DNA from 2 places in the Paenarthrobacter sp. R1 genome. Region 2 is predicted to be linked to the other one. Evidence: riboswitches for the same ligand, from Rfam matches in the RefSeq annotation. Region 2 holds a riboswitch; the other holds the start of a gene.
What was found. Region 2 has a riboswitch for fluoride ahead of QN084_RS01300 (phosphatase PAP2 family protein). Riboswitches for the same ligand answer to the same signal wherever they lie in the genome.

Region 1: it holds a riboswitch for fluoride, as region 2 does, so the genes downstream of both, QN084_RS12725 (2,3-bisphosphoglycerate-dependent phosphoglycerate mutase) here and QN084_RS01300 (phosphatase PAP2 family protein) in region 2, are expected to answer to the same signal.

Annotation. Positions count from the first base shown of each region.
Region 1 is NZ_CP127115.1:2,604,550-2,624,994, reverse strand. It holds gene QN084_RS12770 (transposase) at 1-77, opposite strand, end outside; gene QN084_RS12765 (phosphatase PAP2 family protein) at 278-1,042, shown strand; gene QN084_RS12760 (response regulator transcription factor) at 1,057-1,740, shown strand; gene QN084_RS12755 (sensor histidine kinase) at 1,737-2,726, shown strand; gene QN084_RS12750 (MFS transporter) at 2,779-4,026, opposite strand; gene crcB (fluoride efflux transporter CrcB) at 4,076-4,444, opposite strand; gene QN084_RS12740 (fluoride efflux transporter FluC) at 4,450-5,001, opposite strand; gene QN084_RS12735 (universal stress protein) at 5,001-5,543, opposite strand; gene eno (phosphopyruvate hydratase) at 5,536-6,849, opposite strand; gene QN084_RS12725 (2,3-bisphosphoglycerate-dependent phosphoglycerate mutase) at 6,870-7,625, opposite strand; fluoride riboswitch at 7,647-7,737, opposite strand; gene QN084_RS12720 (hypothetical protein) at 7,780-8,640, opposite strand; fluoride riboswitch at 8,664-8,746, opposite strand; gene QN084_RS12715 (YkvA family protein) at 9,007-9,429, shown strand; gene istB (IS21-like element helper ATPase IstB) at 9,567-10,388, opposite strand; gene istA (IS21 family transposase) at 10,385-12,061, opposite strand; partial or broken gene QN084_RS12700 (PhoX family protein) at 12,208-13,713, opposite strand; gene QN084_RS12695 (arsenate-mycothiol transferase ArsC) at 13,955-14,326, shown strand; gene QN084_RS12690 (sulfite exporter TauE/SafE family protein) at 14,394-15,218, shown strand; gene QN084_RS12685 (YnfA family protein) at 15,243-15,578, shown strand; gene QN084_RS12680 (hypothetical protein) at 15,668-16,153, opposite strand; gene QN084_RS12675 (heavy-metal-associated domain-containing protein) at 16,300-16,605, shown strand; gene QN084_RS12670 (copper-translocating P-type ATPase) at 16,669-18,825, shown strand; gene QN084_RS12665 (hypothetical protein) at 18,983-19,432, opposite strand; gene QN084_RS12660 (DsbA family protein) at 19,486-20,199, opposite strand; gene QN084_RS12655 (TlpA family protein disulfide reductase) at 20,262-20,445, opposite strand, start outside.
Region 2 is NZ_CP127115.1:261,416-270,691, forward strand. It holds gene QN084_RS01285 (hypothetical protein) at 85-306, shown strand; gene QN084_RS01290 (MutS-related protein) at 421-2,022, opposite strand; gene QN084_RS01295 (MutS-related protein) at 2,019-3,515, opposite strand; fluoride riboswitch at 3,897-3,970, shown strand; gene QN084_RS01300 (phosphatase PAP2 family protein) at 4,215-4,883, shown strand; gene QN084_RS01305 (sulfite exporter TauE/SafE family protein) at 5,127-5,843, opposite strand; gene QN084_RS01310 (helix-turn-helix domain-containing protein) at 5,880-6,254, opposite strand; gene QN084_RS01315 (SulP family inorganic anion transporter) at 6,433-7,956, shown strand; partial or broken gene QN084_RS01320 (Na+/H+ antiporter NhaA) at 8,127-8,438, opposite strand; gene QN084_RS01325 (cysteine--tRNA ligase) at 8,488-9,243, opposite strand.

The DNA of each region.
Region 1 (20,445 bases), 2.3 Mb from region 2:
AACGGACGCCCCGAAGACGCCGCCAAAGCGACGGCATCGGCCTTGAACTCATCGGAATAGGTAGGTCGAGCAGACATGAGCACAATCCTTTCAAACTGTGTCTCACATCAGTAGTACACCTCACACCGGACGTGGAAGAACAAGGCCTGGACGAACCAGCCCCGCTTCCGCCTGGCTTGGCACAGGGTTCTTAGGAACTTCTGAGGACCGGCAACGGAGACTGATGAATGAACGCCCCGGGTCACGGGGACCGCCGGAATCGAAGGGCAGATACAACATGACTTCCCCCGTCAGCGCACCGAAACCGGATCCACGGACCCGGCTGGCCGTGCTGCCCCAGCCCCGGCACTGGCTCCTGGCCTCGGTACTGCTCAGTGCTTTGACACTGGCGGTCGGCTTCACGGTCACGTCAGCCAAAGAGCTGACTGCGGCCGAGTTCGGGGCGGATCAAGTGATCAGCGCGCATCACGTTCCGGTCCTCAACGTCCTGGCCCTGGCCATTGTGCAGATTTTCAGCCCGGTCGGCGGGGTCCTCATGCTGGTGTTGATTTGCCTTTTCCTGCTGTTGGTCAGGAAAAGCCCGGTCAACGCCATTGCCGTGGGAGCGGTGGTCTGTGCGGGGTGGCTGAGCAGCGAAGTGTTCAAACTCATCGTCGGAAGGCACCGCCCGGACCCCGCCGCCCTGGCGGACCCGCTCGTGCCCGAGCCCGGAACGGACAGCTTCCCCAGCGGGCACACAGCGCTGGCCGTATCACTGTGCGTGGCACTGTATCTGCTCTCACGCGGGACCCGATGGCAGCGTCCGGCCCTGTTGGCAGGGATCGCGGTTGCCCTGACCGTCGCCGCGTCGAGGGTGTATCTGGGCGTGCACTACCCCAGCGACGTCACCGCCTCATTCCTGACCTCCTTCGCCGGGATCCTGGCGCTAACAGGTCTGTGGAACCGTCACGCGCTGCGACTGCTGCACCGGATCACCATCCTCTGCTCCTTCGTCCCCGTCCCCTCCTCTGTCCCCGGCAGACGGTCCGGCAACCACCGGTGACAGAATAAGAACCCATGGACATCAGCACGAGGTCATCGCCCGGGCCGCGGATTCTCCTGGTCGAAGACGATCCACAACTCGGTCCGCTGATCACCGAACTGCTCCAGCCGGACTTCTGCATTGAGCTGGCCACCGACGGACGCACGGGCCTGCACCGTGGCCTCGCCGGGAGGTGGGACGCGATGATCATCGACCGTGGCCTGCCGGGGTTGGACGGACTGGAGCTGATCCGCACCCTGCGGAACAATCAGGTCACCGTGCCGGTGCTGATCCTGACCGCATTGGGATCGGTCGGAGACACGGTCGCCGGTCTGGACGCGGGGGCCAATGACTATCTGGCCAAGCCGTTTGACGCCGAGGAGCTGGCCGCGCGGCTGCGGGCACTGACCCGCGTGTACGCGACAACGCCCCGGAGCGTGAGTATCGGGGCCTGGGAGCTGGACCCCGCTGCCCGCACCATGGTCTCGGACTACGGTCACCGCGTGGTGCTCTCGCCACGGGAAGCGGACCTGATGACCGCCTTGGCCCAGGACCCGCAGCGGGTCTTTTCACGCCAGGAACTCGCCGCCACCGTCTTCGGCTCACCCGTGACCCCCGGGGCCGTGGACACCTACGTCCACTACCTGCGCCGGAAACTGGGAAAGGACATCATCCACACCGTCCACGGGACCGGATACATGGTGGGAGAGACCACATGAAAACCACCGACACGGACCAGCGGATCATCAAGACCGCTGCCCGCAAAATCAGCCTGCAGATAGGTCTCGTCAGCGCCGGTGCCGCCACGCTTCTGCTGGCCGCCGTCGCGTTCTTCATCGCCCGCCGGTCCCAACCGGCAGAGACCCTTGAGAGAACCGGACGGCCCGGATACATCGTCATTGACGGCAGCGAGTGGCTCTCCGCGCTCATCCTCTGCGGACTCCTCGGAGTGCTTCTCGCCGCCACCGTCGGGCTGATCAGTGCCCGGAACGCCGTCCGGCCGCTCGGGACCGCGTTGGAGGCACAACGCCGTTTCGTCCAGGCCGCCGGACACGAGCTGCGTACCCCGTTGGCCGTCCTTGACGCCCGACTGCAGCTCATCCAACGCCGGGAAGCCGCCGGCGAACCTGTGACCGGGCTCCTGGGCCAGTTACGCAATGACAGCACGGTCCTCGCCGGAATCGTCGATGACCTGCTCCTGACAGCCACCCTGGATCACGGCGGATCCGAAGCCCCGCTGGCGGGCGCACGGGAAACTGATGCCGCAGCCGTGGTCGCCCGCACCGGCGAGGACCTGCACCTCCTGGCCCACGCCGACGGCATACGCTTCAGCACCGAAACCCCCTCCCCGGTCAGCGTCCGGGTGCCCGCCGCCCAGCTGCAGCGCATGATCACGGCGCTGGCAGAGAACGCCATGGCTCACACACCCGCGGGCGGGTCCATCCGGGTCCTCGTCGCCGCCGAGGGCCCAAACGCGGTGATCACCGTGACAGACACCGGGACCGGCGTCACGGGCATCGACCCTGACCATATCTTCGACCGCTTCGCGCACGGCAGCGTCAGCCTCCCGTCCGGTGCACGGCGGGGCTACGGAATCGGTTTGGCCCTGGTTCGGGAGACAGCACAACGCCACAACGGCAGCATCGAACTGACCGCTACCGGTCCTGAAGGGACCACCCTGACCCTCCGCCTGCCCACCGCCTGACCCGGAACGCCATTGACGATGATCGCCGGTTCGCTGGTCTGCCCCGGCCGGGCTAATGAGTCCGGTCCGGTGCGGAAGCCCTCTTCAGTAAGGGGGTGAAGGCTGCCAGTGCCGCTACCTGGGTCGCGACGGTGAAGACGATCAGCGCGGTGATGGAGGCCGAGTAGAGGGCGCCGATGATGGTGGACCCGGCGAGCCAGGCGGCGCCGTAGATCGCGGTGAAGATGCCGTACCCGGTGCCCCGGCGTGCTGCCGGGACGAGGTCGGCCACGGCGGCGCGGAGCGTGGATTCGTGGATCCCCAGGGCCGCTCCCCAGACCACGGCACCGGTCCAGACCAGGCCGGGAGTGGTGGTGAAGGACAGGAACGGCACGGCAGCCGTCAGCGGCAGCGCGATGAGCAGACCGCGTAATCCGATCCGGTCGTAGAGTGCCCCGGAAGCCAGGGCCGCCAACGCGGCGGTGCCCATGGAGACGGCGTAGGTGACCGGTATCAGGGCCGAGGGCAGCACCTTCTGGACTTCCAGGTGGTAGGAGATGACCCCGAAGGTGGAAAACCCGAACATCGACACGGCGGTGAACGCGCTGTACCACCAGAACCGGGCGGGCAGGGGAACCCGCACCTTTGGCTGGCCGGGCACGGCAAGAGGATCGGTGATGGTGTGTGTGTCGTACCGGGCCGGATCCGGCACGGCCCGGCGCAGCAGGAGCACGGCAACGAGCGCGGCCGCTCCCGGGATGGCCAGGACACCGAAGCCGAGCTGGTATCCGGAGACGGCGACCATGAGCCCGACGAGCAGCGGGCCCAGGAGCGCGCCGGACTGGTCGAGGGCTTCGTGGATGGCGAAGGCCTTGCCCCGGCCGATTTCGGCTCCTGCATGGGAGAGCATGGTGTCCCGGGCTGGCGTGCGGACGGCTTTGCCGAACCGTTCCATGATGACGAACGATGCGGCCTGCCACAGTGAGCCGGCCAGGGCCAGCAGGGGGACGGCGATGACGGTCAGGGCGTACCCGGCGATGGTCAGCGGCCAGTATTTGCGGGTCCGGTCCGCCAAGGGTCCGGTGCCCAGGCGCAGGACCAGGGCCACGGCTTCACCGAATCCGGTGATGAAGCCGACCATGACTGCGGAGGCCCCGAGGGTGGCCAGGAACGGGCCGGTGATGGACCGGGCGCCTTCGTAGACGACGTCGGCGAGCATGCTCACCACACCGAAGGTCAGCACGAATCCCATCGGGCCCAGCCCGTTCGGCCGGTTCGTGGTGGCGGCAGGGGCGGGGTTCTCGGCGTTCATATCCGGCATTCGTGCTCCGTGTTCTGGTTCGGGCTGATCGGTGGACCGCCACAAGGTCTCATAGCAGAGCGGCCAGGGCCAGGCCGGCGGCAGCGGCGCCGACCGACGCTGCCGCGGTCCCGATGCTGTTCAGAAGAGCCCATCCGGTGCGGCGGGACTGGATGAGCCGGACGGTTTCGAAACTGGCGGTACTGAAGGTGGTGTAACCGCCCAGGAACCCGGTCCCGGCAATGACCTGTAGTTCCACGGGCGCTGCGGTGACGAGCACGGCCCCGGTGAGCACGCCCAGCAGGAAGGAGCCGGTGACGTTGATGGCGATGGTCCCGGCGGGCAGTGCGGTACGGAGGGTGGCACGGACCAGCCCATCGACCATGAACCGGGCTCCGGCGCCGAACCCGCCGGCGAGACCGAGCAACACTATGGTCAACGCGTTCACCGGATACTCTCCGTCCGGTGCGGGCGGAGGGTCGCGTCCCGGCGACGGGCGGTGATCCGGGTGTGGTGACCGGCGGCGGCCCAGATCCCGGCGACCGATGCGACAGCGCCGCCGAGCAGGGTCGCGGCGAGGTATCCTACCGCGTCCAGGACACGTCCGGCCCCGAGCAGGGTATTCGTTTCCAGGGCGAGGGTGCTGTAAGTGGTGAAGGCGCCCATGAACCCGGTCCCCACGAACAGCCGGATCATCCTGAGCCGCCCGGTGTCGGGTCCGCGCCGGACCAGGGCTTCGAGCAGGACACCGAGCAGGAAGGCCCCGGTCAGGTTGATGATCAAGGTCGGCAGCGGCCACCCTCCCGGGGAGGGCAGCAGGACGCTGAGACCATATCGGGTCACGGCTCCGAACACGCCTCCGGTGATGACGACCAGCACAAACCCGGGGTGCAGGTGTACAGGGCGGGGGGCACGGCCCGCGCCGAGGGTGTCCTCATCCGTGCGCGGGGCGGGGGCCTGTGCGGTGTTCGCCGTGGCGGGGGTGGGTGCCTCCATCAGTGCCCCTCCTGCCGGTGGTGCCGGGCGAGGGGAACGACCAGGACGGGCCGGTGTTGGCGGTGGGTGAGGTGGACCGCGACCGAGCCGACGAGCAATTCCTCGAAACGGGCTCCGAGGCCGCGTTCGCGGGTGCCCACGACGATCAGGGACGCATCCGAGGCTTCGGCCAATGTTCCCAGGGCCCGGGCCGGGTCCCCGGAGAGGGTCTGGAAGGACCACGGCACGCCGCTGCCGTCCAGGGCTTGGCGCAGGCGTTCTGCGATGCCGGCGCTGATCTCTTCGATGTCATCATCGATGCCGTCCGGATCAATCGGGAAGGCGTCGACCCGGCCGTCGGGTTCCTTGACGAGGTAGGTGGTGACATCGACGTACGCGCAGATCAGCTCCACGTTCAGGCTGTGGGCCAGGTCCGCGGCACGGTGTGCCACGGCCAGGGGCTGGCCGGGCACGACGCCCATCAGTACCGGGCCGCCGATCCGGTCCGGACGATATGGTGCCGGGCCGGCGGCGGGCCCGGGGTCTTGTGCTGGCTCATTCATGAGTGCTCCTGTCATGCGCGGTCGGTGGTATGGACGTGTGTTCCGGGGGGCCGTAGGGCAGTGAGGGTTCCTCGTCGGTGATTTCCAGGAGCCGGTTGTACTTGGCCAGACGTTCCCCGCGGGCCGGTGCCCCGGATTTGAGCTGTCCGCAGCCTGAGCCGACGGCCAGATCGGCCACGAAGGTGTCATCGGTTTCCCCGGACCGGTGCGAGACCATCGCCTCGAAGCCTCCCTCGAAGGCGGCCCGGAGTGTATCCAACGTTTCGCTGACGGTCCCGGCCTGGTTCGGTTTGATCAGTACCGCTGTCGCGGACGCGGACCGGATGCCGTCCCGGACCCGGTCCGCGGAGGTGACAAAGAGATCGTCCCCGACGATCTGGACCTTGTTTCCGAGTTCAGCGGTCAGGGCAGGCCACCCGCTGGTGTCGTCCTCGGCCAGGGGGTCCTCCAGGCTCCAGATCGGGTAGTCGGTGATGAGTTTGTCGTAGTAGGAGATCATCTGCTCCGTGGTGTGAGCCTTGCCGGCGACCGTGTAGGTCCCGTCCGTGTAGAAAGAGTTCGCGGCCGGGTCCAATGCGATCGCCACACCGTCCCGGCCCGGGGTGTAGCCGGCGTCCTTGATGGCGGCAACGATCAGATCCAGAGCTTCCTCGGGACGGGCGATGTCCGGGGCGTACCCGCCTTCATCTCCCAACCCGGTCCCAAGGCCCTGACGGCGCAGCCGCCTGGCCAGGGCGTGGTAGACCTCCGACCCCCACCGGAGCCCCTCGGCGAAGGAGGGTGCCCCTGCGGGGGCGATCATGAATTCCTGGAATTCCAGCGGGTTCGCGGCGTGCTGTCCGCCGTTGAGGACATTGAAGTGCGGCACTGGCAACCGGCCGGCCCTGGCCATGGTCTGGGCGATCCAGACGTGCAGGGGCAGCCCGGCCGCGGTGGCGAAGGCGCGGGCAGCGGCCATGGACACGGCGACAATCGCGTTGGCTCCCAGCCGTGACTTACCTGCGGTCCCGTCCAGCCCGGCCAGGGCCTGGTCCAGGTCCGCAAGGCTCTGCCAGGTGCCGGAGGTGAGCAGCCCGCTGATCTCACCCTTGATGTGGGCGACCGCGTTCTGCACGCCGCGGCCGGAGTACTCCTGGCCGCCGTCGCGCAGTTCGACCGCCTCATGCGCCCCGGTGGACGCCCCCGACGGGGCGGAAGCGACCGTCACGGTGCCGTCCGGTCCCGTGAGCCAGACCTTCACCGTGGGATAGCCCCGGGAGTCGAGGATCTGCAGGGCGCGCACCCCGGTGATTTGCAGTTCATACATGAGCTTCTCCGTTCCTTCCCTCAGGTCCCGCCGGTAGCGGCGACCAGCGCGGCAGCGGTCCGCGCCGCCGCCGGATTCATATATTCCCCACCCCGCACCAGCGGGACCAGCCCGGGGCCGAAGCGATACACCAGCGGGTGCCCGGTGGGAATGTTCAACGCCTCAACCTCGGCGTGCGAGAGGCCGTCCACGACCAGACACAGTGCCCGCAGTGAGTTGCCGTGCCCGATCACGAGCACATCCTCCCCGGTGCGGATCCTCGGGCGAAGCTGCTGATGCCAGAAGATCCGGACCCGTTTGACCACCCCGCACAGGGACTCGGTGGCCTGGACCGCTTCCGGAGGGAGCCCCAAGAACGACCGGCTGCGCCGTATGGCCAGGAGCTCTGCGCGCGGCATGGGCGGCGGTGCGCCGTAGTAGGAGCGGCGCCAGAAATGGAAGACCTCCGGGCCGAGTTCGCTGAGCACTTCACCCCTGGCCCGGCCGGTCAAGGAGCCGTAACTGCGCTCGTTCAACTCCCAGGCAGCCCTGGGCGGCACACCTTGGCAGCCCAGCACGTCCAGGACGATGCGGGCGGTGTCCCGGGTGCGGGACAGGGTTGAGGTGTAGACGGTGTCGGGGGCAAAGGATGCCGAGGACAACAGTGCCCCGGCTTCCGCGGCTTCGTCGTTCCCTGTTGGGTTCAGGGGCGGGTCGAGCAGGCCGGCGAACCGGTCCTGGGCGTTCAAGACGCTCTGGCCGTGGCGGAGCAGGACCAGTGTTCCGGGTCCGGGCATGAGTCACCTACCTTCGTATCAGCAAAGGTAGGAACCATTAGCCAGGAGGCGGTTCGAACTCCCCACACCTCAGGTGCGGGCTGTTCCGGCGGGATCCATCACCGTGAACAGAGACTACAGGCACAGCGGCCGCGGCCGCCACCATGTGACGCAGTCAGTTTCTCTGCCCAGCACCGGTGCTGTCCGGTTCGGGTCCGGTGTCCGTGGCTCCCGCGGTCAGGTACAAGGGCAGCCCCCAGCCGGCGAAAAAGCCAATGGCCTCGATCCAGGAGACGTTCTCCTCACTTCCGGCCGGGGCCCCGTAGTCGGTCATCGACTCGGTCAGCCGCCGCACCCGGGCCCTGACGTCCCGGAGCCGCGACGCCACATCGCGCCGCACCTGCCCGGGCACGGGACGGCGTGCCGCCAAATGGAAACGGCACAACAGCACCGGATCCCCGGATTGCTCCATAATTCCGGGCCAGCAGTCCGGACATGCCCGGTCCCGCCACAGTGGGAGTGTTTCCCGGCACCAGGCAGTGGTGTGTGCGAGTCCGTTTGCTTCCACGGTCAGCGCTTCGGTGTTGGAGTTCGCGTAGCCCATCCGCACCCCGGGCAGATCCGCAGAGGCCATGTCTTCACAGATCCGGCAGGGCCCCACCGGGACGAGGACGTTGTCCGGGTGCCGGCGCAACAGGGAGGTTTTCCGGTCCAGCCCGTCAGCAACGTGGCCCAGCAGGTCCTCATAAAGGACCGTGACATCGAAGGGCTGGTGTCCTCCCCGGACTCCGGCGCCCGCCTGCCACAATTCGATCTCCACGACCGCGTACGCCCACGTGTGACGCGGACACAGCCCCAAGGAAGCGCGCAGCAACCGGCGCATGCTCCCGTCCATAATGTCACCGTGAATGAACGACCAGAGCTGGCGCACTTCCTCCGGGGCCAGCTCCAACGGACCGACCGGCACCAGACCCCCAGAAAGCCTGTCCCTCGCGGGCACTTCCGGGGCACCGGGCCCGCTTCTCTTACCAGCCATCGCGATCATCCTGCCCTTCACAATCCGGGGCAGGAACCATCAGCCACATCGGCGGTCCAGGCCGGCAAACCAGCCGGTCACGGTGGGATCCATCACCGTTACACCAAGGCTAACCCCCTACCGGGAGGCTGGGCCAGCTTCCATCACGGGTTGGCTGGTCCACATCGCTGAAGGACCAGTCGTACACGGTTCTTAAGGACGAAGCAGCGGATCCGGGAATCTGCAGGATCCTCTGGAGATTAAGCTGGATACTTAATCCGTGGGCTTATGGACGTGCTTGGAATTCACACCAGTAATCCTCTCTGCTGCGCTGCAAGCCCGGCATGTCATGGGGTCGCTGGCACGACAAGCGAAGAGGGTCATTGAATGAATTGGTGGGATGTGGCGATCGCCATCGTTGGCGGGATCGTCCTGATCTATGCCGTGCTGTTGGTCCTTCTGGCCCTCTACGCCCGTCAGCACCCCGAAACTGTCGGCATGAAGGACGCACTCCGGCTCCTGCCCGACCTGCTGGTACTGCTGCGCAGGCTGACCGCGGACCGGGCACTGCCCCGCGGAATCCGGATCCGGCTGGTCCTGTTGCTGCTCTACCTCGCCTCACCCATCGATCTGGTCCCGGACTTCCTCCCAGTGATCGGCTATGCCGACGACGCCATTATCGTCGCATTGGTCCTGCGCTCGGTCATCCGTAAAGCCGGCCACGCCCCCTTGGAACAGCACTGGCCCGGCACACCCACCGGACTCACACTGATCCGACGCCTCACCGGGACTTCCTCGGCCCCAGCATGAGCGGCCTTTAGGCTCGCCAGCAACCTGACGAGTCCGGACCCGAGGTAGCCGTTGTAGTGCATCCGTGAGACAACCAGACAGCCCGGTGTTTGCTCCTTCAGGGATACCCCGAAGCCCTTCGACACTCCCAGATATGGCTATCCTTGATGCCCTGTCTGTCCCAGGCTGTGGGCGAGGCGGTAGGAGTCTGTGCCTGTTTCAATGATCGTGCCCTTGAAGGTGAGCCGGTCCACGATGGCTGCGCAGAGCCGGGGATCGCTAAACGTCTTGGTCCAGCCGGAAAAGGACTCGTTACTTGCGATAGCGATGGAATTCTTCTCCTCGCGTTCCGTCAGAACCTGGAAAAGGAGTTCGGCGCCACGGCGATCCAGCTCCATGTAACCCAACTCATCAATACATAAAAGGTCCACGCGGCCGTAGCGGGCGATCGTCTTAGCTAGAACCTTCTCATCCGCGGCTTCAACGAGCTCGTTCACGAGCCTCGTTGCGAGCGTGTATTTAACCCGGTATCCCTTTTCGGCGGCAGCTGTGCCCAGCCCAATGAGCAGGTGGGATTTGCCGGTTCCGGAGTCACCGATCAGACAAAGAGGTGCGCCTTTACGGATCCAGTCACCGCCGGCGAGGGTGTGGATAGTGGCGGAGTTGACGCATGGGTTCGCCTCAAAGTCGAAGTCCCCGAGCCATTTATCCCGTGGGAACCCAGCAGCCTTGACCCTGCGGATCGAGGAGCGCCGGTCACGGTCGTCGCACTCGGCCAGCAACAGTTCGGCCAGGAACCCCTGGTAAGAGAGTTGCTCCTTCCCGGCGATGGTCAGGGCTTCGTCGAGGACCGCCCTTACGGTGGGCAATCGGAGCCGCCGGCAGGCCTGGTCCACGGCCGCGACTGCAGCCTGTTCGGTCAGGCCCCGCCGCCGGCGCAAGGATGGGGTGATGGTTGCTGCCGGTGCTGTCGGGCTCATGAGATGTTCTCCTTCGACGTGGTTTCTGTGGGGCGTTCGGCGCGTTTGGCCAGCAGCTCGTCATAGGCGGTTACGGAGGGCAGCGGGCGGGCGTCCGGGGGGAGCCCTGCGATCACCGCGGCGGGGTCCATGAGTCTGCGTTGCGTAAGGCTGACAACTCGTTGCACATTCACTTCGCCATGAGCAACGGGATGGCGGCTCGAACCGACCCCACCCACCGGAACGCTTGCTGCGTGCCTGCGTGCCTCAACAGCGACCACGTCCGCACTCACAGCGCCCACACCCAAAGCCGCGGCGATACCTGCTTCGATTTCATTGGCGTCCATCGAGCGGTGTAACAAAAGGACCTCGATCAGCTCCTTGGTTCCCTCGGCGTCGCCGTTGACCCGCCTGGATGCTGCCCAGAAGGCCTCATGGGCGCTGGTGAACGTCCCCGCGTCGCGGGCCCGAGCCAGAGCGGTGGAACCAGGCAGAGCGCCGGGTTTAGTCCTAAGGACCTCGAGATAGTGATCCAGCTGGACCGATGGCCCACGCTTGGCAGCGATCCGTTGGTGCCTCGCAACCACCACCCGGCCGTCAAACACCACAACCTCCGACGCCCGCAGCGACACCCGGACCTTCCGACCTATGAAACGAGCCGGAACGGAGTACTTCACCATCCTTACCGTGATCATCGAGGACCGATCAACCCGCGGTGTCAGCACCAGCCCCGGATCGAACTCCTCAGCCGGCAACGCTGCAAGGAACTGCTGTTCTGCCTCAAAGTCCTGACCAATAGTGCGGATCCTGTCGTCAATCCGCCGGTTGTCGTCCTGCGCTTCCCACATGCGAATACGGTCGTTGAGCTCACCAAGGGACTTCGTGACTGGCATCGGGGAAAGTCTGTTGCGGCGGAACCAGCCGACCTCGCCCTCAACACCACCCTTCTCATGAGCTCCAGCAATGCCAGGCTGGCAATAGAAAGCATCAAATCCGTAGTGGGATTTGAACAGCACCCACCGGTCGTTCTCGACCCTTTGGCGGCCCTGTCCGAAGACCACGGTCGTGACAGCGCTAGTGAGGTTGTCGTAGCGAATGTGTCTGACCGGTACCCCGCCGATTTCATTGAACGCCTCGATATGTCCTTCAAAGAAAGCTTCCTGCGCCTGGGTTGGATAGATCCGGTGGATGGCCTTGCCGGACCGCGACAGCCGGAACACGAACATGTGACATTTCGTCTTCACGCCGTTGAGTATCACCCAGACTTCGCCGAAGTCCACTTCCGCCTCCGCGCCAGGGGCATGCTCCTGCGGAACGAAGACCTCCACCCGGCGGCCAGCCTCCACATCGATCTGCGCCCGCCGCACCCTTACATAGTCACGCACCGTCGAATACGAAAGATCCTCCGCTCCGTGCTCCTCGACGAGCCGCGCGAGAATCCTGCGAGCAGTATGGCGCTGCTTCCGGGGAGATGCCGTGTCCTCGATCAACATGGCATCGATCGCGGACTTGAACGGATCCAAACGGGGCGACGACCTCACAGGTGTCTTCCGGGCCGGCGGAACCGGGGAATTCAGCGCCTTCCGCACGGTTTTTCGCGCTACTTCGTGCCGGCGAGCAAGCTCGCGTATCGAAAGACCCTCAACCCTGGCATCCCTGCGAATCTGCGCGAACAACTCCACTCTCGACTCCATCCGACCCTCCTGCCGTTGATCCAAACCTTGATGGGATCAACGTTCACAGGTGGGTACCATTCAAGCCGTCATTAGGCTCGGCAAGTCTTTCGGGTGGGTACCGTTCGGGCCGTCCTAGTGGGCTCCGATCAGACTGACATACTCATGCGCGGGTTGACCTCGTTGACTCCGGCTTTGCCGGCCTTGCCGCGGTCGGAGTTGTTCGTGCAGGCGACGTACACCTTGCCCGTGACGGGGTGGGGTTCAACGTCTTCGGGCCGGTCCATCTTCGTCGCGCCGGCCAGGTCAGCGGCGAGGCGGGTGAAGACCAGGACTTGTTCGATGCTCATTCCCGGGATGGTGCTGGCACCATCGCGGGTCAGCGGCAGCCACTCCCCCACCCCGTCGAAAGCACCATCGGACGGGACCTTGCCCGTGCCGTTGATCTCGGCTTCGGAGTTGCCGGTGAAGCGGGCGACGAACAGGTCACCGTTGGCCAGCAGGTTTTTGTTGTGGGCCTGGTTGCCCTCAATGTATTTGTCGCGGGAAACGAACTTGTAAAGATAGTCGAATCGCTCGTCATCGCCCATGTACGCGACAACCCGACCGTCAGGGGCAACGGTGACGTTCGCGCCTTCGTGCTTGAACCTGCCCATCGCGGTGTGCTTCACCGGCGTCGAGTTCGGCTCCAGCGGGTCGAGCTCCACGATGTAACCGAACCGGTTGGCCTCGTTCTCGTAGCCCGGGATAGTGGCGTCGAAACGGGGTTCATCCAGGTGCCAGCCACGGCCGGGGTTGGTAGTGGTGATGCCGTAGCGGCGCTGCTCGGCGGTCGGGGTTCCGACCTTGAAGTAGCCCTGGAAGTTCTCTTCCCCGGAGAGGATGGTGCCCCACGGGGTGGTGCCGCCGGCGCAGTAGTTCAGGGTGCCCAGGACCGTTCGGCCCTGCGGGTCCGCAGTCGTGCGGACCAGGGACGAGCCTGCGGCCGGTCCGGTCAGCGTGAACGGGGTATGCATGGTGATGCGGCGGTTAAGGTCGCCGTTCTTCACGGTCTTCCACGGCGTTCCCTCGCCGCTGCGCTTGACCTCAACGACAGACATGCCGTGGGCGGCCATCGCAACACCGCGAACGGTCTTCGGATCCGCACCCGGAGCGAACATGATGTTCTCGTTGGTGTATTCGTGATTGGCCACCAGAACGGCACGCTTGTTCTTCCTATCCAGGGCCAGGATGTCCACGTAGTCGCAGTTGTATCCGAATTGCTGTGCCTGGGCAGCCGGGGTTTGGGCGTTGACGTTGAAGTCCGGGGCCTTCTTCACGACCGGGTCGCCCCACTTGATCAACGGCTCCCAAGAGTAGCCGGCCGGGACTGTCAGCTCGTCCACGACATAGGGAACCGGCTCGATCGGGGTGAAGGGCAGCCCGCCACCGTGGACCTTCGCGGCTGGGGAAAGCGTGGAAGCCTCAGCGCTTTGAGCACCTGCGCCGCCGAGCAATAACGCCGCGGCACCAACAGCGCCGGCGCCGAGCAGGTTGCGACGGGAGAACTCAGCCGAAACGATGTCGCGCAGGTAATTGTTCTGCGAAGTGTTGCATACAGCCGAGGCGCAGGCGTTGTCGCACTTCAGAGCACAGGTCACGGCACTGCGCTTGCCCCTCACATGCCCCAGCATGGGCAAAGAGAGTTTGGTCGAGTTCGGAGCCACAGGAAGTCCTTCCACAGAGAATTGGGATGCGGACGGAGAAGCCGCTGTCCCCCAGGCGGCCGGCCTCTCCTCAAGGCCGGCGCAAGCACTCCGTCGAGGTGATGAGATTTTTGTCGTGCCATGAGTGGCCGCGAAGACACCCCATGTCTGAAAGATGGCCACCCACAGCACGACAGGCCCCACCGTAGGCACCGATGCTTAACTGCCCATGAACAACGGAACTACTCAAGACTTCACCGGAGTGCACGCCAAAAGATCACCATCAGGGAGTGTCCGACGACATCGGACTTCCGCCGAGGCCTTGAACGGCCAAGCCGTGGACTCGCTAACGGAGCTGGGCATCGACGTCACCGGTGAATACCCCAAACCCGTCACCGACGAGGTCCTGAACCTCGTGGACGCCGTCATCGTCCTCGGCACCGAAGCCAAACTCGACGCCTCTGCCGGGAAACGCTTCGAGATCTGGGAAACCGACGAACCCTCCACCGGCGGCATCGAAGGCATGGAACGCATGCGCCTGGTCCGCGACGACATCAAAACCCGCGTCCATGCCCTCTACACCGATCTGGCAGGCAATTAGTGTCATTGTGACTGCGAAGCGGCTCCTGCCCCGGCGTTCCAGATCGCGCTGCTGATAATTTTCACTTATGAAAAGCACCGCCCTGCCGACGTTGACTCCGGGAACGGCCCGACAATACAACCTGCCCCTGGTTTTTCTCGCCGGTGCCATCATCGGTGTGTTGGGAGGCATGATCGGTTTGGGCGGCGCCGAGTTCCGGTTGCCTTTGCTGATCGGCGTGTTTGGCTTCGCTGCGCTGCAGGCCATCATCATGAACAAGGCTATGAGCCTGATCGTGGTTATGACCGCACTGCCGGCACGACTTTTCGCGATCCCGTTCGGGGACCTGTCCCCGTACTGGTTTATCGTCTTGAATCTTCTGGCCGGAAGCCTGGTGGGGGCCTGGGCAGGCGCTCACTGGGCCACGAAGCTGAAATCCAAGACCCTCTACCGTGTCATCGCGGTGCTGCTGGTGCTCATCGCGGCTCTACTGTTCTACACGCATTTCTTCGCCGTTGATCCGCTCGCACTGCCGGAGGTCCCGCGGACCATTGCCGGCATCGGAGCGGGGATCGTCATCGGCGTCGTCGCCGCGCTCATGGGCGTTGCTGGCGGGGAACTGCTGATCCCCACGATCGTGTTGCTCTATGGCACCGACATCAAAATCGCCGGCAGCCTCTCCCTGGCCGTTTCACTCCCCACGATGCTCGTCGCATTCGCCCGATTCAGCAGGGATAAAAGCTTCTCCGTGCTCGGCCAAAACAAGCCGTTCTTGGTCACCATGACCCTGGGCTCCATCACTGGAACCATCATCGGCGGGCTCATGCTCGGCGTCATCCCCTCGCTGGTACTCATCCCGCTGCTGGTCCTGCTCCTACTGCTGTCTTCCATCAAGGTCTGGAACCACGACTGACCATCAAACTGACAGGCTGAGGCCATGACCATCGCCAAATCCGTCCTGTTATTTGTCCTCGCCGCTATCGCTGAAATAGGCGGCGCGTGGCTCGTTTGGCAATCAATCAGGGAAGGCAAAGCCTGGTGGTGGGCTGGTCTCGGTGTGATCGCCCTGGGGATCTACGGCTTCGCCGCCACACTCCAGCCCGACGCGCACTTCGGCAGAATCCTTGCCGCCTACGGCGGAGTCTTCGTAGCCGGCTCGTTGGCCTGGGGCATGATCATCGATGGGTTCCGGCCCGACCGCTGGGACATCACTGGATCAGTGATCTGCCTTATCGGCGTCGCCGTAATTATGTTCGCGCCCCGCAACACCTGAACACATACAAACCCCTCATTTGCGGCCAGATTTACCCGTCATCCCGGGGCCAAGAACAGTTGACATACTCACCATCTCGAGCGTCGGCGCTAGTGGCTTCCGTGCTGGGCGCCGTGGCCGTGTTCCTCACCTCCAGGGATCCCCGCAGCTGAGGCAAGGTAGCCCCAACCGGCGTCGCTGAGTGCGTGGTACGCGATGTGGAGTTCTTTCGCCGGATCTGCAACTCCGGCGGTATCGCGGCGTTCCAGGACAGGGGTCAGCTGTTCGACCGAGGCCACGAATCGCTCCGCGGCTGGTCGGAGCTCATCAGGCCACGCCGTCACGGCTACGGCGATGCGTGCGTTACGGATCAGAGGTGCCCAGTTGCGGTCGATTTTGGGTTCTGACCCGGTCAGCGCGGTGGCGATGCCGTGGAAGCCCACCGTGTCGATATGGGTCAGGACGGCGAGCAGTGCTGTCGTGATTCCCGCCGGTTCTGCGGCGGGAAGGATGTGTTCCATCGCGGTCTCCTCGGTTCCGGTTTCTTCAAGAATGGCCTCCCCTGCCGGATGCCTCAAGACCTTACTGTCACGCACCCGGCTAAGCTCTTGCCAACCATACCCCCCGGGGGTATAGTTGCCGTGTTGTCAGTGAGTGGTCTGTCGCGGAGGCCCTGAGGGTCCCTCTTTACAACCGTTCAACCACAGCACCCATCGCATCTTCTGCAATGAATGGAACTGACATGCAAACACCATCACGTACCGAACTGCCCCTGAAATCCTCCGGATCGGCCTGCGGTTGCTGCTCCACGAATTCCCGTGAGACTCCCGCCGAAAAGACCGCCGGCGTTGAGTACGCCGTTGAAGGCCTGACCTGTGGCGGCTGCGTAGCCAGCGTCGAAAAGGCCGTCACTGCCATTGACGGGGTTGACACAGCGACCGTTGAACTCGTCCCCGGCGGTCTCTCCCGACTGATCGTTTCCGGCCCCGCAGGGACCTCGGAGATCCGGGACGCCGTCATCTCGGCTGGATACAGCCTGACTAAGTAGCTCGAACCAACTCGGCCTGCAGCGCTATGTGCGATACCGCGGCCGTATTTGGAGGAGTACACCATGGCAGAGCACGACCATCATTACCATCATCCGTCACCGGTCGGTGAAGCGGACCGGGACGACTCGGCGGTCCCCTCACGCAAGGTGGAGGGGACAGGGCCAGCCGCCCATCAGCATCACGGCCATGAGCAGGGCCGCGAGGACCGCGACGATCATGCCGTGCACAGCCACGGCCAGCACGCCGGGCACAGCACCGCCATGTTCAAAGATAGGTTCTGGCTGACCCTGGCACTGTCGGTCCCGGTCGTCTATTTCAGCCCCATGTTCGGACACCTCCTCGGGTACATGCCGCCGGAATTCCCGGGCTCGGCCTGGATACCACCCGTCCTTGGAACGGTGATCTTCCTCTACGGAGGCATGCCCTTCCTCAAAGGCGGGCTGAATGAACTCAAGTCCCGGCAACCGGGCATGATGCTGCTGATAAGCATGGCCATCTCAGTCGCCTTCGCGGCTTCCTGGGCGACCAGCCTGCGGATCGGGAACTTCGATCTGGACTTCTGGTGGGAACTGGCACTGCTGGTAGCCATCATGCTGCTGGGTCACTGGATCGAAATGCGGGCCCTCGGCTCAGCCCAAGGCGCGTTGGACGCCCTGGCCGCGTTGTTGCCGGACGAAGCAGAACGCATCACCGACACCGGAGTGGAAACCGTCTCAGTCTCCGATCTCCGGACCGGGGATAAGGTCCTGGTCCGGTCCGGGGCGCGGATGCCCGCTGACGGGACCATCGCGGAGGGGCAGGCCGAGTTTGATGAATCCATGATCACCGGCGAATCCAAGACGGTGCCCAGAAGCGTCGGGGATCCTGTCGTGGCAGGAACTGTGGCCACTGACAACACCGTCCGGGTAACCGTGACAGCGGTCGGGGATGACACCGCCCTGGCGGGAATTCAACGTCTGGTGGCCGAAGCCCAGGCCTCGTCCTCGAAGGCCCAGGCCCTCGCGGACCGGGCCGCTGCGTTCCTTTTCTACTTCGCCACCATCGCCGGTGTCATCACCTTCATCGCATGGACCTTGCTGGGTAGCCTGCCCGAAGCCGTGACCCGCACGGTCACGGTCTTGGTCATCGCCTGCCCTCACGCGCTGGGCCTGGCCATTCCGCTGGTGATAGCGATCTCCACTGAGCAAGCCGCCCGGGCCGGAGTGCTGATCAAGGACCGGATCGCACTGGAACGGATGCGCACCATCGACGTCGTGCTCTTCGACAAGACCGGCACCTTGACCAAAGGAGAACCTGAAGTCAGCAGCACGGCCACCTCCGACGGTGACGGCACCGATGAGCTGCTGGCCCTGGCCGCAGCCGTCGAATCCGACAGCGAACACCCCGTGGCCCGGGCCATCGTCCGCGCAGCCCACCACAAGGGCCTGCAGCTGCCGAACGCCACCGGTTTCACCTCCATGACAGGGCGGGGAGTGCGCGCCACGATCGACGGCCGCACCGTCCAGGTCGGCGGTCCGGCACTGCTGCGCGAACTCAGGCTCACCGAACCCGAATCCCTGGCCGCCGCAACCCGGGAGTGGATGGGACGCGGCGCCGCCGTGCTCCATGTCATCGACGGTGACCGCATCCTGGGCGCCGTCAGCCTCGAAGACGCCATCCGACCCGAGTCCCGCCAGGCTGTGGCGGCCTTGCAAAGCAGGGGCGTCAAGGTCGCCATGATCACCGGAGACGCCACCCAGGTAGCCACCGCGGTGGGAGCGGAGCTGAACATCGATGAGGTCTTCGCTGAAGTCCTTCCAGCGGACAAGGACAAGAAAGTCGCCGAACTGCAGGCCCGGGGCCTGAAGGTTGCCATGGTCGGTGACGGGGTCAACGACTCCCCCGCGCTGGCACGCGCCGAGGTCGGCATCGCCATCGGAGCCGGCACCGACGTGGCCATGGAATCAGCAGGGGTCATCCTGGCCGGCAACGACCCGCGGGCGGTGCTGTCCATGGTAGACCTGTCCAGGGCAAGCTACGCGAAAATGTGGCAGAACCTGGTGTGGGCCACCGGATACAACGTCATCGCCGTCCCGCTGGCTGCGGGCGTACTGGCCTTCGCCGGGATCGTGCTCTCCCCGGCCGCGGGCGCGGTGCTGATGTCAGTCTCTACAATCGTCGTCACCCTGAACGCCCAACTGCTCCGGCGGGTGAAACTGAACCCGTCCCAGGTCCGTTGACCCAACAAGCACCGGCACCGCCGCTCTCAAACCATCCCGGTACAGCGGCGGTGCTGGCATGCTGAAACGGATGAAAACCGTGCCCTGGTTCATGCCGTTGCGGGGAGCCGGAACGGCGACTGCTCTGCATCGCCTTGGCTGCCGCAAGCCCCGAATTTTAGGGCTGATCTCGCCGGTTTCTTTGAGAGAGGAAGAATCCAACAGCGGCCATGGCCAGGATAACGGCCACGATCCCTGCGACGAGCGGAGCATTGGCATCATTTGGACCGATGCTCTCCGGCGCGGACGGCTGTGTTGAGTTGCTTGGCTGAGAAGAGGGTGTAGCCGCCGTTTCGGGTGGGGCTTCCTCGCCGAAGACCTCCTGCCGCCGGTCATCCGATGGCGTGAGCCCGAAGTTCAAGCTGACTTTGTCGTTGAGTGACCGCCGACCCTGAAGAACCGTGTCCTTCGGAGCTGCAGGTCCGGCAGTTGTCTGCTGTACCGTCGCGGTGACCTGCGGAGGATCGGCGCGGGCCGGGACCGCGGCCACAGTCGAGAAGCTCGCCGCAGCGGCGAGGACGAGACCCCATAGGGCTACGACGGACCTCTTGCGGGATGTGTTGTGCACATTTGCTCCAATAGTGGTGATGGTGTGGCGGCTGCCCGCCTGGCTGGGCGGGTCTAGTTCGCGGCGGCCGCTACGAGCCCGCGGAATTGTTCCTCTGTGTTGAAGGGGATCATTTGCCCGTTGAGGAAAAAGGCTGGAGTGTCGGTGACGCCAAAGGAGGTACCGTCTGCGATATCTTCCTTGATCCGTTCCTTGGTCTTGTCAGCTGTCACGGTGTCGTCATAGGTTCTCAGGTCCAGGCCCAGGTCCTGGGCGAACGAACGGAACAGCTGGGCTTGTGAGTCTTGTTTGTTGCCCCATTGAGTCCCGGTTTCGAACAGTTTGATAGTCATCTGCTGATATTTCCCCTGCTGGGCTGCGGCTTCGGCAGCGAGGGCCGCAGCGGCTGAGTTACGATGCGCGGGAACCGGGAAGTATCGCTGCACGAAGGTGATTCGGTCCCCGTATTCATTCTTCAGTTCCTCGATAAGCGGCTGAGCGGCGCGGCAGGGGTCGCATTCAAAGTCCACGAACTGGACCAGTTGGGCTTTCTCTGTGGTCGGTGAGGTGGTGCGGTGGCTATCTTCCCGAACCAGTTGGGCGACGGCAGTGGGTTGGGCCGACGTCGTCGCTGGCTTATTGAGCGTAAAGACGCTGTACCAGACCAGACCAAGGCCGATGAGGACGGACAGCAAGACCCAGACGAAGACCCTTGTCTTCCTGGCAGTGTCTGCAAGCGGATGCGAGGGCAGGTGCGGGGTCCGCTGCGGCTGTTGTTTTCTTGTCATGGGGCGGGCTCGATCCGGTGGTGTTTTCTTAGGTTGGGGATGCGATTGTGCTCGGCGAGACGCTATGTCTCGGCCACCGCCGCGGCGACAAGGGATTTGAGGATGCTTTGGTCCGCCAGTCCCAGGATGCGTGCCGCGACTCGTCCTTTCTTGTCAATCACGAGAGTGGAAGGAACTGCCTGCGGGGGGACGTATTGGGTCATGGCCAGGAGGATGCCCCCGTCTTTGTCCTGCATGCTGGGGTAG
Region 2 (9,276 bases):
GATGGAGTAACTCAAGGGCCTTCAGAGCGAGAGGATTGATGGCATGAGCACACAGCCCGCCGGCACATGCTGCCATCCGACGTGATGAGCGATCAGCCGGAGGGTGAGATGAACCGGCGGCGCCCGGTGGCGATCGAGCGGATCATCCCGTATGGCACGGGTCCGGCTGCTCGCCGGGCGGCCTTCCGGGAAGCGGACCGGCTGTGGAATGAGGGCACCGCCGCCAGGGCAAGTTTCCATCCCAAGTACGGTGTGTGGGCCGTGCTCATCTTCGCCGGCGGTGTCCGGCGGCCGCCGGCGGATTGATCCTCCGTCCGGCACTTCCACGAGTACAAGGCCGCCAGGGCAAGGAGTCAACAAGGCCCGGGGGCCGGCCCGGGTCTCCTCCCGTGATGTTCAGCAGGGACGGCGGGGCGGTTTCTAGAGGGTCCGTTGGGTGCCTGTCGTGATTGGCGGCGGATCGGCAGCCCGTCGTTCCTCGGCCGTGCCGGGGGCTGCGGGTCCGTGCTGATTGGCGAAGATGCGCAGGTACAGGTCCTTGCCGTAACTGGTCGCTGTTGGTTCGCCCTGCTGCAATTTGTAGGTGCGTTGGCCGTCTTCACGCCGTTCGGCCTGCAGGAACAGGGCATCGGGCAGGCCCTGGGTGAATAGCGAGTGGGCGAGGTCGAACAGGTGGGTGACAAAGAAGACCCGGACTCCGCGCTCGGTCAGGGCAAGGATCACGTCCCGGGCGATGTCGGAGCCTTCACGTTCGTTGGTGGCCGCGAACGATTCGTTGAACAGGACGATGGAGGAGCTGGTGAGCCTGTCGGTGATGGTGTTCATGCGGGCCAGCTCCTCCTCGAGCTTTCCGCTGGTGAGGCTGGCGTCCTCTTCCCGTTTGAAGTGTGTGTGCAGGCCGTCGCAGGGGGTGGAGCTGAAGTAGTCGGCACAAACGAACATCCCGGCCTGCATCATCAGCTGCGCCAGCCCGACCGCGCGCAGGAAGGTCGATTTTCCGCCCTGGTTCGCGCCGGTGATGATCACCATCGTTTTCCCGTCGGCGGGGAGGTCGTTGCCGGTGACGGTGGTCCCGGCCAGGGCCAGGGAGGGGTCCCCGAGCTCACGGGCCGAACACACGGGCCCCGTCCCGGCCTCGTACGCTTCTGGTTTGGGCAGGCACAGAGGCGCCCCGGCTGCTTCGAGCCGTTCGCGCAGATTCAGGCAGGCGACATAGAAGCCCAGTTCGTTCCGCAGTGCTTTGAAGAAATCCACGATGTGGTCATCGGCCTGGGCCAGGGCGTTCGCGGCAAGGTTTAGGCCGCGGTCCCGCAGCGTTGACAGGGCGCGGTAACCGCCCTCGTCGCGGTCGGGGATCTGGAAGGACAGGGCTGACCGGTCCGGGACGAACCACTGGCGCAGGAGCCGTTCGAGCCGGCCGCCTGGAATCGCCGCGGATCTGCGCAGCCTGTACCCGGCGCCCTCATTGGCCGTTCCGAGACCTGCACTGATCTCCACGCCCCCGCGGAATTTCAGGCGCCTGAGGTGGATGTCGACGGCGTCGAAATACTCGTCGCTGAGTTCATCGGTGATCATGGTGAAGAAACGACGCATGCCGGGAGACGTGAAGTCCTGGAGGGCGTCGGCGGCCAGCCGGCGCAGGTGACGCAAAACGGCCATCAGGGCGTTCAGTGATTCGATGGACCGGCCCAGCACGGCCTCGGGGTAGTTGTTGAAAATGCTGCGGTAAATCTTCTTTTCGGCCTCGACCGCTTCCACGGCCAGCCCGTAGAGTTTCCGGACCGTGCCGGGGTGTTCAAGGCAGTCCACGAGGATTTGCTGACGGTAGATAATGTCATCGGGCGCGCTCATGCTTGCCATAACCGTCCGCAGGGCAACGTCGCGGAGGAATTCATCGCCGTCGGCCATGGCCTCGATAACCGGGTTAAGGGCCAGATCGTTGATGAGCTCGGGGGCGTTCGGTGGCAGTGGCAGGTCGGCTTGTGCGGGGTCGCTGTCGCGGTAGAGCAGGAATGCCTTCATGAGTGGATCCGTTCCTTGAGCGCGTCATAGTTCAGGCCGTATTTGCGGGCCAGGACCTTGGCGTAGGCGCGGCCGTCGGCCCGGCGCCGGACAATTTTTAACGTCCGGACCGAGGGATCCTCGGGCATGACGGTGCTGACCATGCTCACCGTGGTGGTGCTGACCGAGGCCAGCTCCTCGACGAACGTCACACATACGCAGATCAGGCCCAAAGCAACGACACGTTCCAACACTTCCCGGCCCAGGTAGATGGCGTCGTTCAAGGTCGTGGAGGTGAAAATTTCGTTGAGAACGATGACGCTGCGCGGTGTCGCCTGGGCGAGGATCCGCTGGACCCTGACCAGGTCATCTTCGAGTTTGCCCCGCAGGTCCATCCGGTTTTCTTCACGCTCGAAATGCGTGTAAATCCCGTCCGGAAGGAACAGCCTGGCCCGGGTGCCCGGAACGGGCAGGCCGAGGGCGGCGAGGTAATGCAGCTGGCCGACGGTCCGGGCGAAGGTGGTCTTCCCGCCCTGGTTCGGGCCGGAGACAATGAGGATCCGTTCAGCCCCTGTCAGCTCAAGATCATTGGTGACCACCGGCGCCTTGTCGCGGACGAGTTTCACGGCCAGTGCCAGGTCGAACGTGTCCGCGGCGCTGGTCTGCTTGGAGGTGGCGGAGACCTGCGGGTAGCAAAAGCGCAGGCCTGCTTCTTTCAGGGGGCGGATGTGCCGCAGGTAGGAGGTGTAGAACTGGATTTCCCGGTCGAACCGGGCAATGACAGGGTTCTGGAACGATGCGTGCCGGGCACAAAAGTCCTTGAGCCGGGTGAAGGTGTCGGCGAAAAGGACCGCCACACGGTCAAGCACCTGCGCTTCGACATGGTCGATCTCGACCGAGGTCGGGAGCTTGCTGCTGTAGTCCTTCACTGCCCCTTGCCGGAACCTGGCGAACGTTGCCTCCACTTCGGCGGTGTAGTCCACCTCCCCCCGGTAGGGGCTGACGCTGACATGTCCTCCATCGATACGAATTTTGTAGGAGACCGCGTCAAGATCAGCCCGTATTCCGTCCGCGTCCGTTCGGAGCCCGGAAAAGAAACCGGACGAAACGTAGGTGTCCAGGAACGCCGTGAACGCCCTCAGCCCGGACGAGCGCACACCTGCGGCGGTCAGCTCCTCACACAGCGCAACAACGGCAGAGCAATACGTTTGTGCTGCAGCGAGGATCAGGGCCTGTTTTTGCAGCTTGTAATGGAGCTTCCCCGCCTGGCCCAGCTGCTCGCGGACCACTTGCATCCTGCGGCTGAAATCTTCGATCGATGCCAGGCAGGACGGGTTTTCCAGATCAGCGAACACCTCGTGCCGGAACCTTACCGTGTCCGGGTCCTGGCATGGGGCATGGAAGAAGGGGACGAGGTCATACCCGGCGCGGCCGGAGGTCACCGTCCCGATGATGGCATCGAGCTGCAGATCCTTCAGGGTCTCCCGGAACAGAGGACCTTCTGTGGCTGGCACCGCCCCAAGAACACTCACTGCCATGGCGCACCACCGGTCCTGGCGGTTGCCGCAAGGCAGCCCGGCGCCAATGCGGCACCATGATGGATTCCGGGTGTGGGAAATGCCTGGTTAAAGACTGGCATGTCAGGGCTCCGTCCGCCGTCAGTTTCGGACAGGAACCATAGGCCGTGAGGCTGTTTGGACCGGTAACCTTTCCGGTCCTGGCGGGATCCACCGCCTGAACACTATTTTACCTGTCCCGGGAACGATACGGTAGCACCGGGGGCAGGACCGAACACAGACAGGGGGGCAGCCGACAGCCCCTGGCCCCGCCTCCAGGGTTCACAAGCACTGACCGCGGCCCCGGCAGGGAAACCGAAGACCAGCCAGGCAAGGTAAAGTTGCCACGGCGATGGATCCCGCCTGAGCTGGACAGCTCGAACCGCCGCATGGCTGATGGTTCCTGCCTTTGAGACCGAAGGTAGGTGACCTATGCCCGGCGCCCGGGACCGCCCGCGCGAAGGCCCCGTCCTGTCCCAGGATTTCCCTTGGCCCGCCCTTGTACGCCCGGCCCCCACACGTACCCCGGGGTGGAGTCCATTACCAGCAACGCCTGGTCAAGCAACGCCGCCGGGCGCCACGGGCCACTTCCAAACAGGCCGATTGTAGACATCACACAACTCATGGGGCCGTGCCGCGGCCCGGGAGGAGAACTTAATGGATCGTGACTGGTACCTGGCCCTAAACTTGCTGGCCCGGCAGACGCCGTGGCTCCATGGCTTTATGGCCTCCTATGCCCTGTGGGGCGGCCTGGTGCTGCTGTCGGTGCTGCTCGTCATCGGCTGGCTGAGGGGGCGGCTGCAGCCAGATGCTCCTGCACGCTCAGCCTCGGCTCTGCTGACCGGGGTGGCCGTAGTGGCCGCAGTGGTCCTGAACCAGCAGCTGCTTTCCCCGGTGGTCGGTCGTGTCCGGCCGTGCCATGCCGTTGCCGGGGCCCTGGCGTTGCTGCCATGTGGCCAGGACTTCTCGATGCCCAGTGACCACTGCATCATGGCCGGAGCATTCATGGCAGGACTGTTCTTTGTCAGCAGGAGACTGGGGATCGTGGCGGTAATTGCGGCCGCGGCCCTGGCTTTCGGCCGCGTGTATACGGGCATGCACTACCCGACGGACACCATGGCAGGTCTTGCCGCAGGAGCGCTCATCGCCCTCGTCCTCCAGTGGATACTTCACCGGCCGGTGTCGCGGCTGCTGCTGCGCCTGACCCGAACCCCGCTGGCCGTGCTCGTGCAGGCACCCAGGGCCGCCACGGACGCCGCATGTTCCCGGCAGCCCGGGAAGATGACCGAGTCCACGATGGCCCGCGGTACCAGGCGTGAGCCATAAACCAAAGGGCAGCAACCCGGCGCGTCCAACCCCGGCCTGTGCCGGGCAATAACCGGGTCGCTATGTCAACCTTTGTTGGCCCCGGCAGGACGGTTATTTTTGGCCCCAGCCGGCACGTTCTTTAGGGTCTTTGAAACGGTTGCTAGCTGTGGTTCCAGACTTTGATCGAAGACAGCAGCAGCAGCAGGACGAGCAGGGGAATGAGGACCAGGCTGGGAACAACGCCCAGCAGGAGCCCGCCGATCACGGTTCCCGTGATGGAGCCAGCGTCATGGCGACCAGGAACGGCTTGTTTTGTCCGAGAACGGCGAAGCTTTTGTCTCTGCTGAAGCGGGCGAACGCCACGGGCATGGTGGGAAGCGACACCGCCAAGGATAGGCTCCCTGCGATCTTGATGTCGGTGCCGTAGAGCAGGACGATCGTGGGGATAAGCAGCTCCCCGCCGGCGATACCCATCACGGCAGCCACGACACCGATGACGATGCCGGCGACGACTCCAAGCACCGTCCGTGGACCGGCGGGAATGTTGAGCGGGTCCACAGCGAAGAAATGGGTGACAAACAGCAGCACGGCGATCAGGACGAGCAGGACCGCGATGACCCGGTAGAGCGTTTTGGACTTGAGCCGTGTCGCCCAGTGGGCTCCAATCCAGGCGCCGATAAGGCTGCCCGCCAAAAGGTTCACGACGATGAACCAGTAGGGCGATAACTCTGCAAGGGGGACGCCGAAGAGGCGGGCAGGCGGGGCTGTGATGACGACGACCAGGCTCATGGCCTTGTTCATGATGATGGCCTGTAACGCGGCGAAGCCGAAGACCCCGATGAGCAGAGGCAGACGGAACTCGGCACCGCCCAGACCGATCATGCCGCCCAGGACACCGATGATGGGGCCGGCAAGGAAGACCAGAGTCAGGGATTCTCGCCGAGTTCGGGCCTTCCCTCCACCGCTCCGCCGCTCCATGCCGGGGTGAGATCAGCTGTCAGCGCTTGGCCGACGCTACCCGCCGAGCCTCTGGATGAACTCATCGGCCTGGGCCAGGTTCCGGGCCATTTTGGCCCGCTGGTGGACAGCTCTTTCCAGGAAGTCCGCGAGCTTCTTGGATCCATCAGGTGCGGTGTCGTCCGGGGCGGCGAGGAGGCCAAGAATTTCGGCCATTTCCTCCAGCGAGAACCCCAGGGGCTTCATCTGCTTGATGACCATGAGGCGTTCGAAGTCATCCTCGGAGAACACCCTGAAGCCGCCCTCGGTCCGCGCCGTTGCAGGGAGAAGCCCCACGTCGTCGTAGTGGCGGATTGTCCTCAGGGACAGGCCTGTCCGTTCTGCCAGTTCACCGATGTGCATGGTGTTGGTGCTGCTGGCCTTAGCCGTCATCAGCGCCTCCGTCCTGTTCGGATTTAAACTCTACCATCACGTTAGGGTAGTGTTTGGGTAGTGGGGTGAGACCTTCAAGCCTAATTCCCCCTCTTCCCGGCGCGGCGCTGCGCCCCCTCATTCATTAGCAAAACGAAGCCGCAGACGCGCGTCTTCTTGACCATGAACGGAGCCAGAAATGGCCGTCACCAAAGCCGAACACCCCCCGGCGTTCACACCTGAACAGCTGCAATCCGTGCGGGGAACCCTGATGTCACCGCGCCGGCTCAAGACCGAGGTCCTCGCCGGACTCGTCGTCGCACTGGCCCTGATCCCGGAAGCCATCGCGTTCTCGATCATCGCCGGCGTCGACCCGCGGATCGGGCTCTTCGCCTCCTTCACCATGGCCGTCACCATCGCCTTCGTGGGCGGACGTCCGGCCATGATCTCCGCGGCCACCGGTGCGATCGCCCTCGTGATCGCGCCGCTGGTGAAGTCCCACGGCGTGGACTACTTCGTCGCCGCCGTCATCCTCGCCGGCATCTTCCAGGTCATCCTGGGCCTTTCCGGCGTCGCGAAGCTCATGCGCTTCATACCCCGCTCGGTCATGGTGGGCTTCGTCAACGCCCTGGCCATCCTGATCTTCATGTCCCAGGTCCCCGAACTCCTCGGCGTTCCCTGGCTGGTCTACCCCCTCGTGGCTCTGGGCCTGGTCATTGTCTTCGGCCTGCCCAAGCTCACCAAGGCCGTCCCGGCCCCGCTGGTAGCCATCGTGGTCCTGACCCTGATCACCGTTCTTGCGGCCGTCGCAGTTCCGACCGTGGGTGACAAGGGCGACCTGCCCGATTCCCTGCCGACGCTGTTCATCCCGAACGTGCCCTTCAGCCTGGAGACGCTGCAGATCATCTTCCCGTTCGCCCTCGCCATGGCCTTCGTCGGCCTGCTCGAGTCCCTCATGACGGCCAAGCTCGTCGACGACGTCACCGACACCCGCTCCCATAAGACCCGCGAGGCCTGGGGCCAGGGCGTGGCGAACATCGTCACCGGATTCACCGGCGGCATGGGTGGCTGCGCAATGATCGGCCAGACCATGATCAACGTCAAAGCCTCCGGCGCCCGCACCAGGATCTCCACCTTCCTCGCCGGCGTCTTCCTGCTCATCCTCGTCGTAGCCCTGGGCGGCATCGTCTCCGTCATCCCCATGGCCGCTCTCGTGGCCGTGATGATCTTCGTTTCCGTAGCCACCTTCGACTGGCACAGCATCCACCCCCGAACCCTGAAGATGATGCCCAAGAGCGAAACCATCGTCATGCTCGCCACCGTCATCGTCACCGTCGCCACCCACAACCTGGCCATCGGCGTCGGCGTCGGCGTGCTCGTGGCCATGGTCATGTTCGCGCGCCGCGTCGCGCACTTCGTCACCGTCGAACGCACCGTCAAAACCATCGGCGGCCACGAAACCGCCACCTACGTCGTGGACGGCGAACTGTTCTTCGCCTCTTCCAACGACCTCTACACCCAGTTCGAATACGCCCGGGATCCCGAGCACGTGGTCATCGATATGCACGCCTCCCACCTCTGGGACGCCTCTACCATCGCCGCGCTGGACGCGATCACCGAGAAGTACCACCACCACGGCAAAGACGTGAAGATCGTCGGGCTCAACGACGCCAGCGTCCTGATGCGCGAACGCCTCGGAGGCAAACTCGGCGCAGGCCACTGACAGGTTCGCTCAGGAACCCACGACCAAGGCACCTTCCGGGAAACCGGGAGGTGCTTTGTCGTCAGGGTCGTGGCAACGGCGGAGTGGCTGCCGGGCCGGTCCGTCCCGGCTGTCACATTCCTTGCAGCTTCGCTGAACGATCGTCCGCGGGATGGCACTCATGGAAATGGTCAGGAGGAATTCCGGGGTTCGTAGGCGTCGGGGATGCCGTCGTGGTCTGAATCGATCATCTCCGCTTCGTGGGCCTGCCGGCACTGCCGGTTTCTGGTCCGCAACACGGCAACGGCCAGCAGAGCGGCCAGCACGGACGCTGCGAGGATACCCACCTTCGCGTGGTCATCGTGCAGGCTTCCGTGGCCGAAACTCAGTTCGGCCACGAGCAGCGAGACGGTGAATCCGACGCCGGCCAGCAGCGATACCCCGAACACGTCGATCCATTTGAAGGTGCTGTCCAGCCGGGCTCTGGTGAACTTGGTGAGGAGCGGGAAACACACGTTGCGGTCCTATCAGCAGAGTCGGAACGGGTTTGGTTTACCAGCGGATCTTGCCGACCATCCGGAGCAGGTCCAGCCCGAGCACACGGTCCAATCGTGTAAAGGTTGCGAACTTACTGCCCGAGGCCTGGCTTTGGTCCGTTTCGAGCCGGTGAAGCAGCGTCAGCACCGAGGCCGTGTCCAGGGCGGTGGTGAGAGCACCGTCGGCTGCGGCGAGAACGTCGGGGACGGCATGAGCGACCGGCATGTCCTTCCAGTTGGCGACCTTGAACCGCCACCGTTGCAGGGTTTCCTCCGCGCGGTGCAGCCTGGCCCGTGACAGGACGGCCGGGCCGGCGTAGGGGAACCGGAGAAGGCAGAGGCGCAGCGCGAGCGGGTCATGGTTGCCGAGCAGGCCTGATGTCAGAGGTGGGACATCGGCGGGAACAGGAGCCTGCACCGGCCCGATCTCCAGAACCTTCCCTGCTCCCGGAACAGCGCTGATCGCACCTGCCGGGGTTGCAGTCTTGAAAGCGGCAGCAGCCGGGCCGCCGAAAAACGCCAGCACCTCTGACTCGGAGCGGCCGCGCAGGGAAGGCTCCTGGATGCGGAATGTCTTGGTCCAGGAAGCTTGGCTCGTTGGCGTTCCCTTCCCGTCGTCCAGGACGGCCAGCACGACGGGCACACCGTGCAGCTCCTCGGCCAGGCGTCGAAGCACATCGGCGACCAGCAGCACCCTCAGGGCCTGCATCGGGCTCTGCCCCAAACCGCGCACGTCGACGTTGACGTGCAACGGAACCTCCACGGTTTCCAAGCAAGGCAGTGCTTGGCTTGAGAGCTGGGCTCC